4 regions of the Brevibacillus sp. M2.1A genome follow, and region 2 is predicted to be linked to each of the others. Evidence: riboswitches for the same ligand, from Rfam matches in the RefSeq annotation. Region 2 holds a riboswitch; each other region holds the start of a gene.
The links. A riboswitch is a leader RNA that binds a small molecule or an ion and turns the genes downstream of it on or off. The one in region 2 is predicted to bind S-adenosylmethionine.

Region 1 (3,114 bases), 130 kb from region 2:
ATTCGTGATCGCCCACTGCGTAGGCGCATCATAGTCCCTCAGCACGGCTTCCAACGGCAACCCCATCTCTTCTTCCAGTCGTTCTCTCAGTTTCTTCTTATAAAGAAGGGACATGCGAAAATCGACTTCGAGCTTGAGGGCCGGCGCTTCTCCTTCCAACGCTTGTGAGCGCGGAGAGCGACGATGCTTGGCTTGGAACGTAATCATCTGGTTTTCAATCGTGACTCGGAGCAAAGTCGTTCCAAATCCGAACAACTCTTTTGCTATCTCATTATAGATGGCAGACAGCTTTTTTCTGGTTTCATTGGAGTCCACGAGAGTCATGTCATCACCTGCGATAGCTGGCATAGAGTTCATTCGCTCTCATTATACAAATGATTTTTCGATTCTTCAATAGAATATTCGTATTTAGATCAATTTCATATAATTGCGTGAATTGCTCTGCCGCGATTTACCGGACAGGGGACTATGCGATACCTTCTGCCCCTCCCCCCTTTCAGGGTGGGCAGTTCTCTCGTGGTCTGTCAGAAAATTAAATTTCAGATTTTTCTATCCCCACTTGGAGGCGAGTACAACGCCAAAAAACATCTCGATTCACCATAAACAGTGAACCGAGATGTTTTTTCGTTTTTGGTATTTTGTTATGTGTTACAGCTCATTCTGGTGTTGTGCTATTTTTACTGCAACTTTACCTTCCATGTTCTCATCTGACGAAAGCGAAACTGTATGCGAACCAGTTCCCCATGGCGAGCTACTTATTTCAATTTTTTGATTACCATAAGGTGGTACTCTAAAGAACATTTTCTGACTACCGGATGAATCAGTAACGGACACTTTGATCTCGTAGGTTCCACTATTATATACCCACACTTTAACCCAACCATAGCCCTCTGGAATATTAAAATTTTTGGAATCCGTTTTGGCATTCTTAATTGGCACGTCATCAATCGGTCTTTCAGATCCCATAGGTTCCAATAACTTCAAATAAGATTTTGCGGAATTATCCTGATATTTAACCTGATTAACCTTAACGTTACTCTCCGGATATTTTTCTTTTACAACTGCATCATGTGATGATGCCATAGCACTAGATCCAATAGATAGACTGCTAAGTAAAAGAGCTGCTGCAATTGTACCTTTAACAGATCTTTTCATAATAATCCTCCATTACTAGTAATTTGGAATTATCTTCCTATTAAGTATGTTACATGGTAATAAATGGAAAATCAAGAATTTATATGGAAAATATTTGAAAAACAATAGACTCTCATCCCGCCCGATTGGTGGTTGTACAGGAGTAATGCGAAAGGAAGGTAGAATCACCACATTTTTCGCAAATATCGCATTCATTTGAAAAAAACTTTGACATCCATGTTGGTGCAAGATATAATCCAACTATTCGAATAAGGATTAGCGATTTTATCTTTCGTTAAAATTTCATAGCACATTCTCTTATGAAGAGAGGTTGAGGGACTGGCCCTATGACACCTCGGCAACCTATCGCAAACGATATGGTGCCAAATCCAGCGGAATTTATTCCGACAGATAAGAGAGGTATTGTTGCAGTGTGTTTACATACTCGCAGTTTTCGCCTCTTCTGTCGGAAGAGGCTTTTTTCGTTTCCATCTTACATCCAGAGAAAAGGGGTATTTTCATGAAAAAGACTGGTCTACTGCTCACTACACTGCTGCTCGCTGCATCGCTCGTAACGGCTTGCGGTGGTAAACAAGAAGCTGCGCCTGCTAACGGTGGCACTGCTGCTGAACAAACCTCACTCAAGGTCGGCGTCACTGGCGGCCCGCACGAAGAGATTCTCAACAAAGTAAAAGAAGTCGCCAAAGGCAAAGGACTCGACGTCGAAGTCGTCGTTTTCAACGATTACGTACAGCCGAACCAAGCTCTCGATAAAGGAAATCTCGATGTAAACAGCTTCCAAACCATTCCGTTCTTGGCGAAGTTCAATCAGGATCACAAAACAAAGATCGTCGAGGTCGGAAAAACCGTGACGTATCCAATGGGTCTTTACTCCACCAAGCATAAAAAAGTCGAGGATATCCCGGCAGGCGGTGTTGTCGGCATTCAAAACGACCCGACCAACCGAGCACGCGCCTTGCTGCTCTATCAGGCAGCTGGCTTGATTAAGCTCAAGGATGGCGTGGGTGACAACGCAACACCATTGGACATCGTGGAAAATCCGAAAAATTTGCAATTCAAAGAGCTGGAGGCTGCTTTCCTGGCACGCTCGCTGAGCAACGTAGAGGTTGCTTCGATTAATACGAATTTCGCAATGGAAGCTGGCTACTCTCCGAAAAAAGACGCGATCTTCGCTGAGAAGGCTGACTCTCCGTACGTGAACATCTTGGCAGTCAACGAAACCAACAAAGACAACCCTGCCGTCAAAAAGCTGGTGGACATCTACCGCTCGGAAGAAGTGAAAAAATTCATCGACGAGCGTTTTGAAGGAGCTGTACTGCCGTCCTGGTAAGATCGACGCCAGGAACATCAAGAACCCACAAGGAGAACTCGTTATGATACAGCTAACCGATATTCATAAGTCGTATCAAGTAGGAAACAAGCAGGTAAAAGCATTGAAGGGCGTATCCCTGCAGGTGGAAAAAGGGCAAATCTACGGGGTGATCGGCTTTAGCGGAGCGGGGAAAAGCACCCTGCTCCGTACCATCAACCTGTTGGAGAAGCCAACTAGCGGTTCTGTGATCGTCAATGGCCAGAACATGCTGACCCTCAAGGAAAAAGAGCTGCGGCAAGCTCGCAAAAAGATCGGGATTATTTTTCAACACTTCAACCTGCTCTCTTCCTATAATGTCTTTGACAATGTGGCGGAAATCTTGCGGATGAATCGCGTCCCCAAAGATGTCATTAAGCGCAAGGTAGAAGACCTTCTCGGCTTGGTTGGCTTGTCTGATAAAGCAAACGCTTATCCTTCTCAGCTATCCGGTGGACAAAAGCAACGGGTGGGCATCGCTCGTGCGCTTGCGACTGATCCGGAAATCCTGCTCTGCGACGAAGCGACTTCCGCTCTCGACCCGCAGACGACCGAATCGATTCTCGAGCTGTTGCTCGACATCAATCGAAAGTTTAACCTGACTATCGTGC
Region 2 (3,114 bases):
CACGATAATATCCGCTCCCTGATACAGGACCTTCAGAATTTCGACCCGTTGCTGTTCCCCAATCGAGCAATTCGCTACCTTGGTCTGCGGTTGAATCGGAATGCGATACTGCTCACTCAGCGCCCGCACCTTGTCCTCCGCATCCTTTCTTTTGAAAAAACCCGCTTGCCTCGGCTCATATCCGATCACGATATTTTCAGCCACACTGAATTCTCCGAAGAGCATAAAGTGCTGGTGAACCATCCCGATTCCATTTCGAATCGCGTCCTCTGGTCCGCGAAAAACAACTGGCTTGCCGTTTAACACGATCTCTCCCGACGTCGGCTGCTCCATCCCGTACAGCATCCGCATCAGTGTCGTTTTGCCCGCCCCGTTTTCCCCGACAATCGCGTGGACTTCTCCTGCTGCCAGTGAGAACGACACCTTGTCGTTGGCGGTAAAATCTCCGTACTTCTTGGTCATGGCCCTCATTTCCAAGCGATCGGTCATTCCCACTCCCTCATTTCTGTACGTCCTTTTATGAAAATGGAAGACCGACTACACAGCCGTAGTCGGTCACATCCATCACTGTGCACAAGCATTTTGACGTGCGTGTTTAGAATTTATCTGGTACTTGGCGAGTTCCCGCTACGATCTCATCGCTGATCGCTTTCACTTTATCCACGACTTCTTGTCCAATAAAAGCGTTCAGCGGCGTTTTACTTTCGTGCGTGACATAGGTTACGCCAACACCTTTTTCCTTCAAGCCGTACGCCACAACACCTGGTTTGAACGTTCCTTCTACAAAGGTCTTCACGGTTTCATAAGCTGCCGCGTCAGTCCCTTTCAATTGGGACAGAACAATATGCTCTGGGTCAATCGTGGTACGGTCAACGTCCTGACCTGCTGTGAAGAAGCCTTTTTCCTTCGCTGCTTCGAAAACGCCGAGATCGCCTACTGCTGCTGCACCGTTAATGAAGTCAGCGCCTTTGGAAGCTTGGAGCAAAGCCAATTCCTTCGCTTTTGCCGGGTCAGTGAAGCTTCCTACATAGTTGACCATCAGCTCTGCTTTTGGATTCGTCGCTTTCAAGCCCTCTCCGAAGCCAACTGTCCATTTTTTCAACTGCGGAATATCAAGAGCGACAACCATACCTACTTTGTTCGTTTTCGTTGCCAAGCCTGCTGCTGCTCCCACCAGGTAAGCCGCTTCCTGCTCGCGGAAAGTAACACTGCGTACGTTTGGCAAATCTACTACGGTATCAATAATCGCAAAATTACGGTCAGGATTTTCGGTAGCTACTTTTTTCAATGCATCCTCTGATGTAAAGGAAGAAGTGATGATCAAATCATAATTTTCTGCAACAGCTACACGCAGATTTTCTTCAATCGCTCCATGGTCCGTAGATTCGATCGTTTTCACTTCTGCGCCCAGCTCTTGTGCGGCTTTCTTCGCCCCTTCATCCATTTGTTGGAAGAACGGATTCACACCGATTTTCTCGGGCAAAATCAAGGCAATTCGCTTTTTGGCCGCGCCCTCTTGTCCTGCTGCTTGTCCTCCTGGCTGATCTGCAGGTGCGCTGGTTCCAGTCGAGCACCCTGTTGCCAATACTGCGAATGTCGTTAATGCCAGCAATAACTTCTTCATGATGTATCTCTCCCTATCCGAACTTTACGTTTTTCTTTATCCTATTAGGTAATGTACGGCTTTTTACCTATTTTTTCAATACTATTTACGAATATTATCTTATAAAATTAATTTATCGTTCGTTTATTCCTCCTCCCCATTTACAAATACACAAAAAAACTCTTCCCGGAGGAAGAGTTTGCGTACGTAGCCGTTCTCTTCCTCATCTGTCAAAACCATGGTACAGGTTTTGCAGGAATTGGCACCTTTCTGTTCATGCATAGACATGATCAGTGGTTGCCGGGCATCATCGGGCCAGTCCCTCCGCCGCTCTTGATAAGGTAGGTGAATATATTTAGTTACAATGGAATTCATTCTAGCAGAACGGTTCGAAAATGCAATTCTTTTTTCTCAATTCCAAACACTTCTAAAAGTAAATCGAAGTTTAAAAAGTCGTCTTTTCAGCACCGTTTAACTTGGCGAGAAGCACAGCCTCTAATTTACGTGAAAGGTTTGCTGGAGGCGATGCGACAACGTATTCAACTCGCCCAGCTCTTCCGTAATCTCACGCACTTTTTGATGCTGGTTTTCTGCTGTCGCAAACAGCTCTTCTAGGTTGGCTACCGATTCCTCGGTTACCGCTGTAATGGTCGACATCTCGATGGCAACTTCGCCGGAACGCACTTTTACCCGGTCCATGCTGGAGCTTACTTGATCAGCAGCTTCCAGGAAAGCCATCATCCCGGCACGCACTGCTTCGATGGAGGCCACTGTTTTTACGGCCAGCTCTTGGCCTTTTGCAACAGACACTTCCCCATTGCTCATATGCTGCACCGCATTCTCACTTTCCTGGTGGAGTGACTTGAGAATGTCGGTAATTTCCTGCGTAGCTGTCGCGCTTTGTTCTGCCAGCTTGCGTACCTCATCCGCTACAACAGCAAATCCCCGACCATGCTCGCCTGCACGCGCCGATTCAATCGCTGCATTCAGTGCCAAGAGATTCGTTTGTGTCGCGATCTGATTAATAGCGCCGACAATTTCCTCTACGCGATTCGCCTGCCGATTGAGCTGGTGAATCGTTGAGGCTGCCACATTGACTGCCTGTACAATTTGCTCCATCTGCGAGGACAGCTCGTTCATCATCTGAACACTTTCTGTCAGGCGACGGTTATTTTGTTGCGATTCTGTTTTCATTGCGTTGGTCTGTGTTGTGACCGCCTCGATTTCCTGATCGATAGATTGAACCTCTTCTTCGATCTTCACCGTAGAATTCGCCTGCGATTCCATACCGACGGCGACTTCCTTGAAGGCTACCATCATTTCATCTGTATTGCGCTTTGTACCTTCCGCATGCTCATGCACATGATCGCTGGTACGATCCAGCTGCTCGGTCATTTGCTGGATGTTCAAAAGCATTTCTCCCAAACGGCGCTCCTTCTCTTCCGCTTCCTGCCTTGCGTCGTGCGCTTTTTGCAGGGAGGCTTGTCCGGCGAGACACAGATACGTGACGG
Region 3 (3,114 bases), 4.7 Mb from region 2:
TGGCGTAAACTTCTCCCGTCCGCAAGCGAATCTGGCCTGCTTCAATGGCTCCGCCGATTTTTCTCTCGTTGGCGATCACCGTATACATATCCGTGTAACCGTTAATCTGATAGCGCATGGTACCCTCCCGCTCTCGCTGAGACTAATTATCATTAACAACAATGACATCGTATAATGAAAATCATTATCTGTCAATAATGAGAATGATTTTTATTCTAAAAGGAAAAAGCCACACTCCATTTATACGGTAGTGTGGCCAAATTGTCTCGCTTTTATTTTGTTTTCGTAAATAACCCCAGCCGCTCAATCCGCTGGACCGCTTCCGCAAGACGCTCTTCGTTGGATAACAAAGCCGCTCGCACATAGCCCTCACCTGTGGGGCCAAAGCCATTTCCCGGCGCTACGACGACATGCGCTTTTTCCAAAAGCAGGTCAGAGAACTCCACGGATGTGAAGCCGCTTGGAACAGGAAGCCAAGCAAAAAACGAACCTTGAGATGGTGGCGCCTGCCAGCCAATCCGATGCAGATTGGAATACAAGGCATTACGGCGGCTTTCGTAGACAGCGACGAGATCGCGGACGCACTGCTGCGAATCCGTCATCGCTTTGGCTGCTGCCATCTGTACCGCTCCGAACAGGCTGACGAAGTAATGGTCCTGAATGAGGTTAATCAGACGAACCAGCTCGCGATTTCCTACCATGGCACCCACACGCCAACCTGCCATATTGTACGTTTTGGACAAGGTATAAAATTCTACGCCTACTTCTTTTGCACCCGGAACCTGCATGAAGCTGACCGGCTTTTTCCCGTCATAGCTAATCGCCCCGTAAGCGAAGTCGTGGCAGACGACGATTTCATGTTTTCGGGCAAAACGAATAGTTTCTTCATAAAACTCAATTGGTGCGTTGACTGCTGTCGGATTGTTCGGATAGTTGAGAAACATCAGTTTCGCTCGATCCAAATCAGCTTGGGAGAGCTGGCTGTAGTCGGGCAAGAAATCATTTTCCGCCTTCAACGGCATCATGGCCATCCGTCCGCCTACGACCGCAACCCCCGACCAATAATCCGGATAGCCTGGGTCTGGAACTAGTGCAACATCGCCTGCGTTCATGAGGACTTGGCAAATCTCTACGAGTCCGGTTTTGCTACCGAACAAAATCGCTACTTCTTCCTCTGGATCGAGGTCCACATCAAATTCTTGCTTATACCAATGAGCCACTGCCTGCTTCAGTTCCACGCGTCCCTGAAAAGGCGGATATTTGTGATGGAGTGGTTGTGCCGCTTGCATCTGTAATTCTTCAATAATGTGCGGCGGTGTCGGCAAATCGGGATTGCCCTGCCCCAGGTTAATGACGTCATGGCCTTGCGCAATGACCTTGTTTACTTTTGCCACCAGGGTCGCAAAAAACTGGGTAGGGAGTCGATCAATCATATCGGAGGGTTGAATGCGCATCTTTGTTCCATTCCTTTCTTGGGCCCAATACAGTAAAACCCCCTTTTTCCAGACAGAAAAAGGGGGAGATCAGCTTGGTCACGTCCTTATCTGTCAGGAAAAAATCCTGCTGGAATTGGCACAGCATCTGTCCATCACATGGAACAGATCCGCTGCCGGGCTTCATAGGGCCAGTCCCTCCACCTCTCTGAATAAGTCAAACACACGGAATATACTGTTTTTTCGTCTATATCATACTACTTGAGCACGTAAACCGTGTCAAGATGCTTGGTTCTGTACCGGCATTTGATGCCTTCTTTTCTGAAAAGAGCTGTGGAAGGCAAAGAAGGCGACAGACAACAAACACAAGCCTGCCATCACGAACAATAGTCCCTGCGCGTGAATGGATTGGAAAATGAATGCGCCAAGCAGTGGACCGAGCATCCGCCCAGCCGATCCAGTCCCTGCAATCAGCCCTTGGATAAAGCCTTCTCGTCCCTCAGGCGTAAATTGTGCAGCTACTGCCGGCACCGCTGGCCACACGAGCATTTCGCCCAGCGTCATGATGAACATGCCTGCCACAAAGCCTGCATAAACCGTTGACTGAGACAAAATCAACATCGACAAGGCAAAAATATAAGCGCCCAAGAGCATTTGTGCTTTTAGCGTACGAGCAAAGCGTCGAATGACCCACGCAATCAATGGCTGACCAAACAGGATCAAACCGCCGTTCAGCGTCCACAACAGACTGTATTGACGGAGGGAAATGCCCAGGGTTTGCATATAGGTCGACAGCACCGTCGTCCATTGGACATAGACAATCCAGCTAATTAACAGCCCTCCGCATAATAGCAGCAATGCGCCCCATACCACTTTTGTCTCTTGTTGTGGTTGTCGCAGCACATCACCAGCTACTTGCTCAGGCATGCTTTGTCCAGTCGTCGCGTTTTCGCGTTGTTGTTCCACCATTTTTAGCTGACGCGGCAAAATGAGCATGAACATCGCGAGGACGATCACTTGAGAGATGGCATTACCGAAAAACGTCCAGGCAAACGATACACTTGCCAAGAAGCCGCCCAACGCAGACCCGGCAGCTACCCCCACATTGAGGGAGACATAAATCAGATTGATTCCTTTACGTCCTCCGTCCGGCCATAAAACGACGGCCAATGCATTCATCACAGGAGAAAGTGTCCCGTAAAACAGTCCATTCAACAGAAGCAAGACAACATAAATCGTAAAATCTTGCGTTACACCTAATCCGATCGAAATCAGGATAACACCGATGGAACCTACAATAATAGTGCGCATTTTGCCCCAGCGGTCAAACATCATCCCGCCAACAATACTTCCGATCAAAAATGCGCCTTGATTTAAAAGCAACAAGAAGCCGGCTACAGTCAGCGGCTTTCCGAGATGATTGTGAATATAGATCGTGACTAGCGGCCAAATACACGCCATTCCGGTAGAAAAAATGACGGCAGCAATCGCCAATAAACGAATGCTGCTCGGATAGGATTCCCATTTTTGCCTCATGGCTTACTTCTCTCCCCGATGGAAATCGCCGCTTTTTCCGCCTGTTTTGGATTGCAAACTGGTCGGACCGATTATCATTGCTTTATCCATGGCTTTGCACATGTCATACACCGTCAAAGCCGCTACGCTGACAGCGGTCAACGCC
Region 4 (3,114 bases), on a different contig from region 2:
CACTGAAGGGTAGCCGTATGTACGTAAGATCGGAAATGCTTCTTTGTAGTAACTCTCATACCCATCGTCAAACGTAATCAAAACAGCATTCTCAGTCGGTAAGGTACCCGTCTCCATAAATCGCAGGAACTCCTCCAACGAAATCGGATTCAGGTCGTTATCATGCAAAAATTTCATGTGTCGGGCAAATTGATCAGGAGCTATGACATACCGCTGATTCGATTGATCCGTGACATGATGGTACGTCAAAACCACAACCTGATTGTTATACCACTTTTTCGTTTGAACCGCTGCTTCTTCAATTGGTGTGACGTTTGGCTCAGCATTTTTTGTCTCACTTATGCTTATAGACGTATCCACTTGGGGAAAAGGTTGCACTTCTTGTTTATTCTTTTTTTCCAGAAAAGATTCGCCTAACAACCCAATAGCCACTGCAAAAAACAAAAAAGTAAGAAACACGATCAGGAAGAGCCTTCTGTTCGGCAAAAAAACCCCTCCTCTACTTCCTCACTAGGAGATTCGACACAGTCCTACAAATTCCTGTGCAACAATTGACCCAATAATTGGATGACTTTGCACCTAACATGAAAAAGAGCCCAGTAGCAATACCAGGCTCTTTTTATGTCATTCAGCAATATTACAGTTGAGCAGCCTCTTGCTTCAGAACTTCTGCTTTGTCTGTTTGCTCCCAAGGAACATTCAGGTCATTGCGTCCGAAGTGGCCATATGCAGCTGTTTGTTTGTAGATAGGACGACGCAGGTCGAGTTGCTTGATGATACCAGCAGGACGCAGGTCGAAGTGTTTGCGAACCAATTTCACCAGAGCTTCTTCGGAAATAGTACCTGTACCGAAAGTATCTACTGCGATGGAAACTGGCTGTGCTACACCAATTGCGTAAGCAACTTGTACTTCGCATTTGTCTGCGAGGCCAGCAGCCACAATGTTTTTCGCTACATAACGAGCTGCGTAAGCACCGGAACGGTCAACTTTTGTTGGATCTTTACCGGAGAACGCACCGCCGCCATGACGAGCATAACCGCCGTAAGTATCTACGATGATTTTGCGGCCAGTCAAGCCAGCATCCCCTTGTGGTCCGCCAATTACGAAACGGCCAGTTGGGTTGATGAAGTATTTGGTTTCAGCGTCCAACAGTTCAGCTGGAACAACTGGTTTGATTACGTGTTCAACCAGATCTTGCTTGATTTGCTCCAAAGTTGTTTCAGGAGCATGTTGGGTAGAGATAACGATTGTATCGATGCGAACTGGTTTGTCGCCATCGTACTCAACGGTTACTTGTGTTTTTCCGTCAGGACGGAGGTAAGCAAGTGTTCCGTTTTTACGCACTTCAGTCAGACGACGAGCCAATTGGTGGGACATGCTGATAGGAAGTGGCATCAGCTCAGGTGTTTCATTGCAAGCAAAACCAAACATCAAACCTTGGTCACCAGCACCAATAGCTTCGATCTCAGCGTCAGTCATTTTGCCTTCGCGCGCTTCTAATGCTTGGTCTACACCAAGTGCAATGTCAGCAGACTGCTCGCCAATTGCGGTAATAACACCGCAAGTGTCAGCGTCAAAACCAAATTTCGCACGGTCATAGCCGATTTCACGAATGGTTTCACGAACGAGCTTTTGGATATCCACATAAGTGTTTGTAGTGATTTCACCTGCTACGAGAACCAAACCAGTAGTTACGGAAGTTTCGCAAGCTACGCGAGCGTTAGGATCTTTGGACAGGATCGCATCCAAGATGGAGTCGGAAATTTGGTCACAAATTTTATCCGGATGTCCTTCAGTTACAGATTCGGATGTAAACAGACGACGACCTTTTTGCAAAGCCATGAGAAAATACCTCCTTTGACCTCATACAAATAGTGTGGTAGCCGAGTCAGGATTTTATCTACGTAAACGCAAATAAAAAACCTTTTCCATTTTTTAGGAGGAAAAGGTTTGAGCGTTTTTTGCTTCCTTCATCCTCTTATCGGCCAGAACAGATGTCCGTTCTGCTGGTTAGCACCGCTCTAGATCGGTTGCCGGGCTTCATAGGGCCAGTCCCTCCGCCTGCTCTGGATAAGAGTATCCATTACGGATAATAGAATAATTGTTTTTTTCAGAGATGTCAATAGGAAAAATTTTACTTATAGTTGATAGGCCTTGGAAAGTACCACTACTACCTCGGCACGAGTTGCCCTTCCATTCGGTTTAAAGGAAGAACCGTACCCATTAACCCAATTTCTTGATGTCAAAGCCTCAATAGCAGGAGAAGCCCAGTGACTCGTTGGCACATCCTGATAATTGGAAGTACCACGGTTATACATCAACACATTACGTGCTCGCGCGATCATTACCGCCATCTCTGCACGCGATATCGGCTGATCCGGCTTCATTTCATTCTTCGGATACCCTTTCAAAATTCCCAATTGGTAGGCTACACCCAGGTTGTGATACGCCCAGTGCCGCTTTGGCATATCCCGGAAGGTCGTTTTTCCTGTATAGGTAGTCGCTACCTTGGAACCGGTCGCACGCATCGATTTAAGCAGCATGGTCGCAAACTCTGCACGGGTCACTGCCTGATTCGGCTTGAACGACGCATCATTAAATCCATTTACAATATCGCGTGAGCTGAGTCTGACGATCTCTGAGCGCGCCCAGTGGTCCGAAATATCGCGATAGCCGGCTATCAATTTTTGCTGCGTCACCGTGAGTCGGTACGATTCATATTTGAACGAAGTACCGCTATTAAGGCGCACATAATATTTTCCTGGCTGCAGACGCAAACCGATAATATCGTTTCCTCGGTTAGACAGCTCCGCTACCTCATTCGTCGAAGCAATCGCATAGTTCATGTTTCGATCGCTGTAGAGCGCGAAACGAAAGCCGCTATCGACAGGAATGTATGGCGCTCGGAACGTCACATACGATTCACTATTCACAGTAAATTGGAACCAGTCGGAATCAGTAGCTGTCGGTATCGTCCCTGACATCACTGTCCCCCCGCTTAGCGGAGACGCTTTTTGGTAGGTGTCATTCGGCTCATTAAAATCTTTTTTTACTGGCGTGTATCCCAGATCCAGCTGATATTCGCCATTCACCGCATTGCGATTGTACTCACT

Region 1: it holds a riboswitch for S-adenosylmethionine, as region 2 does, so the genes downstream of both, HP567_RS01340 (MetQ/NlpA family ABC transporter substrate-binding protein) here and HP567_RS00775 (BMP family lipoprotein) in region 2, are expected to answer to the same signal.
Region 3: it holds a riboswitch for S-adenosylmethionine, as region 2 does, so the genes downstream of both, HP567_RS23500 (pyridoxal phosphate-dependent aminotransferase) here and HP567_RS00775 (BMP family lipoprotein) in region 2, are expected to answer to the same signal.
Region 4: it holds a riboswitch for S-adenosylmethionine, as region 2 does, so the genes downstream of both, metK (methionine adenosyltransferase) here and HP567_RS00775 (BMP family lipoprotein) in region 2, are expected to answer to the same signal.

The regions. Positions count from the first base shown of each region.
Region 1 covers NZ_JABSUY020000001.1:296,572-299,685, forward strand. Annotated here, with positions in the region: gene HP567_RS01330 (Na-translocating system protein MpsC family protein) at 1-324, opposite strand, end outside; gene HP567_RS01335 (hypothetical protein) at 649-1,155, opposite strand; SAM riboswitch class I at 1,450-1,552, shown strand; gene HP567_RS01340 (MetQ/NlpA family ABC transporter substrate-binding protein) at 1,655-2,485, shown strand; gene HP567_RS01345 (methionine ABC transporter ATP-binding protein) at 2,529-3,114, shown strand, end outside.
Region 2 covers NZ_JABSUY020000001.1:171,464-174,577, forward strand. Annotated here, with positions in the region: gene HP567_RS00770 (ABC transporter ATP-binding protein) at 1-489, opposite strand, end outside; gene HP567_RS00775 (BMP family lipoprotein) at 596-1,624, opposite strand; SAM riboswitch class I at 1,824-1,946, opposite strand; gene HP567_RS00780 (methyl-accepting chemotaxis protein) at 2,099-3,114, opposite strand, start outside.
Region 3 covers NZ_JABSUY020000001.1:4,909,220-4,912,333, forward strand. Annotated here, with positions in the region: gene HP567_RS23495 (hypothetical protein) at 1-118, opposite strand, end outside; gene HP567_RS23500 (pyridoxal phosphate-dependent aminotransferase) at 273-1,454, opposite strand; SAM riboswitch class I at 1,538-1,652, opposite strand; gene HP567_RS23505 (MFS transporter) at 1,713-2,969, opposite strand; gene moaC (cyclic pyranopterin monophosphate synthase MoaC) at 2,973-3,114, opposite strand, start outside.
Region 4 covers NZ_JABSUY020000002.1:83,273-86,386, forward strand. Annotated here, with positions in the region: gene HP567_RS29645 (polysaccharide deacetylase family protein) at 1-486, opposite strand, end outside; gene metK (methionine adenosyltransferase) at 638-1,843, opposite strand; SAM riboswitch class I at 1,977-2,078, opposite strand; gene HP567_RS29655 (S8 family peptidase) at 2,140-3,114, opposite strand, start outside.